Regions from separate parts of the Mesorhizobium sp. P2_H9 genome, predicted to be linked through region 3. Evidence: predicted binding sites of a transcription regulator. Region 3 holds the regulator's gene; each other region holds the start of a gene.
What was found. The regulator LexA, encoded in region 3, represses DNA repair genes until DNA is damaged. The targets are predictions, from matches to a motif close to TGTTCNNNNTGTGTTCNG.
Positions count from the first base shown of each region.

Region 1: dinB (DNA polymerase IV) is a predicted target of LexA. The motif match lies at 1,248-1,265, and genes of this name have one in related genera.
Region 2: AC1DXN_RS14450 (DNA recombination protein RmuC) is a predicted target of LexA. The motif match lies at 1,002-1,019, and genes of this name have one in related genera.

Region 1 covers NZ_JBFUFX010000024.1:20,535-22,802, reverse strand. Annotated here, with positions in the region: gene dinB (DNA polymerase IV) at 1-1,188, opposite strand, end outside; gene AC1DXN_RS30260 (alpha/beta fold hydrolase) at 1,328-2,149, opposite strand.
Region 2 covers NZ_JBFUFX010000007.1:55,165-57,432, forward strand. Annotated here, with positions in the region: gene AC1DXN_RS14450 (DNA recombination protein RmuC) at 1-969, opposite strand, end outside; gene def (peptide deformylase) at 1,074-1,604, shown strand; gene fmt (methionyl-tRNA formyltransferase) at 1,615-2,268, shown strand, end outside.
Region 3 covers NZ_JBFUFX010000003.1:71,043-73,310, reverse strand. Annotated here, with positions in the region: gene AC1DXN_RS06245 (ComEC/Rec2 family competence protein) at 1-519, shown strand, start outside; gene lexA (transcriptional repressor LexA) at 513-1,250, opposite strand; gene kynU (kynureninase) at 1,743-2,268, shown strand, end outside.

The sequences.
Region 1 (2,268 bases), on a different contig from region 3:
TTCCAGCGCCACCGTGCCGTAACCGACCGCCTGTTTGCCAAAGCGCAGGCGGATCTTGTCGACGGCGCGGTCGGCGCCAAAGCGCGCCAGGCCCTTTTGGGTGCCCGGCCTCTGCTTCTCGTCGACAAGGCCAAGCGGCAGTTCGAGCTGCAGCTCGGCACTCTCCTCCAGATGCGATACCGAGATCGCCAGCAGTGAAATGGTCTTTTCCCCGGGGTAGGCGGCAAGCACGCCGCGCACCAGCTCCTCGGCGATCTCAGCCAGCATCAGTGTTGCCGAAATCGGCTGGTCGAGGGTGACCGAGCGGGTCACGGCGCTGAGGTCGGCAAAGCGGACGCGCACCGTCACCGTGCGGCCGGGCCGCGCTTTGGCTCTGAGCCGGCTGGCGACACGGTCGGCCAGATGCAGCAACACCGGCACGAAGATTTTTGCCTCGGCCGGTTTCCTGCCGAGCGCCGATTGCGCCCCGGCCGAATGCGCCCGCCGATGCGTCACCAGTTTTCGCGGGTCGCGGTTCCACGCCAGCGCGGCAAGCTTTTCGCCGGCGGCAGGCCCGAGCAGTCGCTCCAGCGCGCCGCTGTGCGTCTTCGCCAATTGGCCAATGGTCTCGACGCCGATCTCGGCCAGCCGCGCTTTGGTCGCCGGGCCGACGCCCCACATCAGACCGACCGGCAAATCATGCAGGAAGGCAAGTTCGCCGGCGGGATCGACCACCACCAGCCCGTCAGGTTTTGCCACTTGCGAAGCGATCTTGGCCAGGTGCTTGGTGCGGGCCACGCCGATCGAGATCGGCAGGCCGAGTTCTTGCCGCACCCGGTGGCGTATCGTGGCGGCGATCTCGGCCGGCGAGCCGAACAGATGCGTGCAGCCGGCGACATCGGCAAAGGCCTCGTCGATGGAAATGCGCTCGACCAGCGGCGTAAAATCGTCGAGCACTTTTATTGCCGCGTCGCCCAGCCGCTGGTAGTCGCTGAAATGGCCGCCGACGAAGATCAACTGCGGGCAGAGCTGCCGGGCGCGCCGTCCAGGCATGCCGCCGCGCACGCCAAAAACCCTGGCCTCGTAGGAAGCGGCGAGCACAACGCCGCCGCCGACGGCGATCGGCTTGCCTCTAAGCGAGGCGTCGAGCAGTTGCTCGACCGAGGCATAGAATGCGTCGAGATCCGCATGGAGAATGGTGGGTTCCATCCCGACCGTTTCCTTGCGGCGCTGCAGCATTAGCCGCGTCTATTTTGAGGGGCGTTTTGCAGAACAAATACAGAACAAATCGTGCCCTTTGTCAAGCGGTGATGCGGCGCCGCACCTTGACTGGCGCGGCGCCGGGCAATCAGCCTTTGATGAAGGCGAGCAGGTCGGCGTTCACCTCATCCTTCTGGGTGGTGCAGATGCCGTGCGAACCGCCCTTGTAGACCTTCAGCGTCGCGCCCTTGACCAGTTTCGAAGACAGCAGCGCCGAGTCGGCAATCGGCACGATCTGGTCGTCGTCGCCATGCAGGATCAGCGTCGGCTTGTCGAACTTCTTCAAATCTTCGGTCTGGTCGGTCTCCGAAAACGCTTTGATGCAGAAATAGCTGGCAGGCATCCCGGCCATCATGCCTTGCAGCCAGAAGGCATCACGCACGCCTTCAGAGACCTTCGCTCCGGGCCGGTTGTAGCCGTAGAATGCCATGGTCAAATCCCTGAAGAACTGCGAGCGATCGCTCAGCACACCCTTGCGGATGCCGTCGAAGACATCGATCGGCAGACCGCCGGGATTGGCCGCCGTCTTCAGCATCAGCGGCGGCACCGCTCCGATCAGCACCGCCTTTGCCACGCGGCCGGTGCCATGGCGGCCAATGTAGCGCGCAACTTCGCCGCCGCCGGTGGAGTGGCCGACATGGATCGCGTCCTTGAGGTCCAGCTGCTGCACCAGTTCGGCGAGGTCGTCGGCATAGGTGTCCATGTCGTTGCCGTGCCAGGGCTGGCTGGAGCGGCCGTGGCCGCGGCGGTCATGGGCGATGGCGCGATAGCCATGCGATGCCAGGAAGAACATCTGGTCTTCGAAGGCGTCGCTGCTCAACGGCCAGCCATGGCTGAAGACGATCGGCTGACCCTTTCCCCAGTCCTTGTAGTAGATCTCGGTTCCGTCCTTGGTGGTGATGATGCTCATAGGGCTTGTTCCTTGTTGATGAGAGGTTGCGGAAATTTGGCCGCCGGCGGCGGTGGAAGGGAGTGCGGCAATCAACGGCAGCGTCGCCATGCCCGCGCCGGCGAGCATGATCTGCCGCC
Region 2 (2,268 bases), on a different contig from region 3:
ATGCGCCTGCTCGCGCATGCGGGCGTCCTTGAGGATCGCCTGGATGACCTGGATCGACAGCATCAAAAGCGACGGCGAAACGATGATGACGCGGGCGCGGTGCGCCTTCTGGATAAGCGCATCGAAATTCTCGTGGATCTCGGCGAACACCGATTCCGACGGCACGAACATGAAGGCGGTGTCCTGCGTCTCGCCCTGGATCAGGTATTTTTCCGAGATATCGCGGACATGGATCTCGATGTCGCGGCGGAAGGCTTGCGCGGCCACCTTCTGAAGGTCGGCGCCGTCGGCGGCGCGGATTGCGTTCCAGGCTTCCAGCGGAAATTTTGCGTCGATGGCCAGCGACGGCGCGCCGTTCGGCATCTTCACCAGGCAATCGGGCCGGCTGCCATTCGACAGCGTCGCCTGGAATTCGTAGGCGCCCATCGGCAGGCCGTCGGCGACGATCGCCTCCATGCGCGACTGGCCGAAGGCGCCGCGCGTCTGCTTGTTGGACAGGATTGCCTGCAATTGCACGACCTGGCCGGCGAGCGACTGGATGTTGCCTTGCGCGACATCGATGATCGCCAGCCGCTCCTGCAGTTTGGCCAGGCTCTCATGCGTCGATTTCGTCTGCTCGGTCATGGTCTGGCCGAGGCGGCCGGTCATCGCGTCGAGGCGCTGGCCGATCGACTGCGTCAGCTCGGCCTGCCGTGCCCCGAACACGTCGGCGATGGCGCCCATGCGGCCCTGCATTTCGGCCTGGCTTTGCAGGATGCCGGCCATCCGCGCCTCGGCGTCGCGGGCATGGTCGGCCGCTTCCGCGGCGGCTACGGTCCGCGCCTTGGCCGACCGCCACAGCGCAACGACCAGCGCCAGGAACAGGCCTAGAAACAGCATCGCCCCGAACGCCAGCGCATGACCGAGCGTGATCGTCGTGGCGCCGAGCCGGGCAACAGGCTCGGAAAGGATTGATGTCAGATCATTCATTTGGGCAGCATAGATGATTCGGCCCGCCGGCACAGATCAAAACGTGAACGACACCGCAAGCGCCCCGGTTGACGCTTTTCGCGCGAGGTCTTAGGTGAGAAAGCATGTCGATCAAGCCGCTTATCATCCTTCCCGATCCCATCCTGCGCCAGCTTTCCAAGCCGGTAGAGCGCGTCGACGGCGCCTTGCGCAAGCTGGCCGGCGACATGCTGGACACCATGTATGACGCGCCCGGCATCGGCCTGGCGGCAATCCAGATCGGCGAACCGCTGCGCATGCTGGTGATCGACCTTGCCAAGGAGGACGAGACTCCGGCGCCGCATGTCTTCATCAATCCCGAAATCCTCGAAAGCGCCGACCAGCGCTCGGTCTACGAGGAAGGCTGCCTGTCGATCCCGGACTATTATGCCGAGGTCGAGCGACCGGCGGCCGTGCGGGTGAAATATCTCGACCGCGACGGCAAGTCGCAGGAACTCGAAGCCGAAGGGCTGATGGCGACCTGCCTGCAGCATGAGATCGACCACCTCAACGGCGTGCTGTTCATCGACCACATCTCGAAGCTGAAGCGCGACATGGTGGTGAAGAAGTTCAAGAAGCTCGCCAGGGACAAGGTGCCAGGCAAGCTGGTGGGATAGGGGTCGAAAAATGCCCCTTCGCGTCATCTTCATGGGTACGCCTGAATTTTCCGTGCCGACGCTGCGGGCGATCGCCGAGGCCGGGCATGAGATCGTTGCCGTCTACACCCAGCCGCCGCGTGCCGCCGGCCGTCGTGGGCTGGAGCTGACGCCATCGCCGGTGCAGCGCGAAGCGGAGAGGCTGGGCGTCGAGGTTCACACGCCGGTGTCGCTGAAAGGCGAGGCCGAGCAGGAAGCTTTCCGCGCCTTGCAGGTCGATGTCGCCGTGGTCGTCGCCTACGGATTGCTGTTGCCCAAGGCTATTCTCGACGCGCCACGGCTCGCTTGCCTGAACGGCCACGCGTCGTTGTTGCCGCGCTGGCGGGGTGCCGCACCCATCCAGCGCGCGATCATGGCTGGCGATACCGAGACCGGCATGATGGTGATGCGAATGGAAGCGGGTCTGGACACCGGTCCGGTGGCAATGGTTGAAAAATGCGCCATCGAACCCGATATGACCGCCGGCGACCTGCACGACAGGTTGATGAGTATTGGCGCCGCGTTGATGATAGAAGCGCTGGCGCAGCTGGAAAGAAACACCCTGACATTTACCACGCAGGCGATGGTGGGGGTGACCTACGCCAAAAAGATCGATAAATCGGAGACGCGTGTGGACTGGACACGG
Region 3 (2,268 bases):
CTGGCCCTCAACCGGGCGCGTTCGAACGAATTCACGACCGACAACTGGAAGCGCGCCCTAAAGTCCGAAACCATCGTCGAGCCCGAGACGTTCGACAACAGCAGCGAACAATTCGATATTGCCGACCCGACCGAATTGCCGCCAGGCTCGCCCTTCTATTGCAAAGCCGGGCTGTGCCTTGCACGGCATCCCTCCGGCGCGATCGTCGCCTATGTCGAAGACCGCAAGAACGCGTGGAAAGCCTGCTCTTTCGCGACCCTGATTGTCATCGACGACGCCACCGCCTATGACCCTTGCCGCGATCCGCTGGTCCTTGTCGTCAACAAACGACAACTTGCCCGTTCGGGCAGCGCAGCCATCTTCTTCGATCCGCAATCGGCGACCAGGCCGGCAGAGATCGACTTTGCCGTCGACAAGCCATACCGCCCCTGGCACGTCCAACGAAAATTCTCTCGCGAAGCGAGGGGGCTACCGCCCTACAAGAAGCCCGAAAAATCAGCCGTCAAGCCGGCTCAGTAACGGCGGATCAGCCCGACCAACTTGCCTTGCACCTTGACCCGGTCCGGGCCGAAAATGCGGGTCTCATAGGCCGGATTGGCGGCCTCAAGCGCGATCGAGGCGCCCTTGCGGCGGAACCGCTTCAGCGTCGCTTCCTCGTCATCGACCAGCGCCACGATGATCTCGCCCGGGCTGGCGGTATCGGCGTTGCGGATGATGACCGTGTCGCCGTCGAAAATGCCGGCCTCGATCATCGAATCGCCCTTCACCTCCAGTGCATAGTGTTCGCCGCCCATGATCATGTCCGGTGGCACCGAGATCGAATGCGTCTGGTGCTGGATGGCGTCGATCGGCACACCGGCGGCAATGCGTCCCATCACCGGGATCGACACGGCGGCGACCACATCGTCGTCATTGCCGGCCGAAGGCATGCGCGAAGGCGCCGGCTTGATTTGCCGCCCGAGGCCGCCTTGTCCAAGACTGCCCTGGATAACGCTCGGCGAGAATTTGCGCGCTGCGTTGAGGCCGGGCGCGATCGAGTCCGGCAGCCGCAGCACTTCCAGGGCGCGGGCACGGTTGGGTAGCCGGCGAATGAAGCCGCGTTCTTCCAGCGCCGTGATCAGCCGGTGAATGCCTGACTTGGAGGCAAGGTCCAGCGCTTCCTTCATCTCGTCGAACGACGGCGGAATGCCGCTCTCCTTCAGTCGCTCATGGATGAACATCAGAAGTTCATGTTGCTTGCGCGTCAGCATGGCGGCCCCCAAGGGTTTCGAACCAGAGATTTCGAACCAGAATCAGAAAAACAAACCCAGAACAAACACTATCTGTTCCAGTTGTGTTCCGCAACCGTTTAAAGTTTAATGAATATGTTAGGGCTCTGGAAACGATACCGCCGCGCCAACGGCACCGCCGCGCTTTCACCGGTTCGCGCCTCATCGCCTTGATTCTGCTTCCGTTTGCCGCCTCTGGGTTCCCAAAAGGCGGCATTGGAATCGGCCGTCAGTCGGCAAAGATGGCGCGCAATTGCAGCCATATCGACGGGGCGATTTGGTTAATGCACCGTGAACGAAACGAAGTCAAAACGCCAACCTTGGGCAGGTTTGGCTCCTGATTTTCAGCACCTGGTCGGACAGCTTGTCATCGGTGGAACCTTGCCGCGCGATGCCAGGTGGTGGAAAAGCGCTGGTGACCGATGGATGCCGTCGTTCCGGCGTTGCGTCGAATGTTGGGGGAGTAGACAAACCATGACAGGAATTCCCGATCTGGCGGCCATCGAGGCGATGGATGCCGCGGATCCGCTGCGCGCCATGCGCGACCGCTTTGTGCTGCCGCAAGGAGTGATCTATCTCGACGGCAATTCGCTGGGGGCTGCCTCGCATGCCGCTTGCGACGAGTTGCGCAAGGCGGCGACCGAGGAATGGGCGCATGACCTGATCCGCGCCTGGAACACGGCCGGCTGGTTCGACATGCCGCTCGAGCTCGGTGACCAGCTTGGGCGCCTGATCGGCGCCGCCGCCGGCCAGACGGTGGTCTGTGACACGACCTCGGTCAACATTTACAAGCTGCTGCACGCCGCGATGGCCATGCGGCCGGAGCGGCCGGTCATCGTCGCCGAGGGTGACAGTTTTCCGACCGACCTCTACATGGCCGAAGGCGTGGTCTCGACGCGAAAGAACACTCAGCTGCGCCTTTCGGGTTTCGACGCGCCTGATATCGAAGAGCTGATCGACGAACGCACCTCCGTGGTGCTGGTCAACCACGTCAACTACA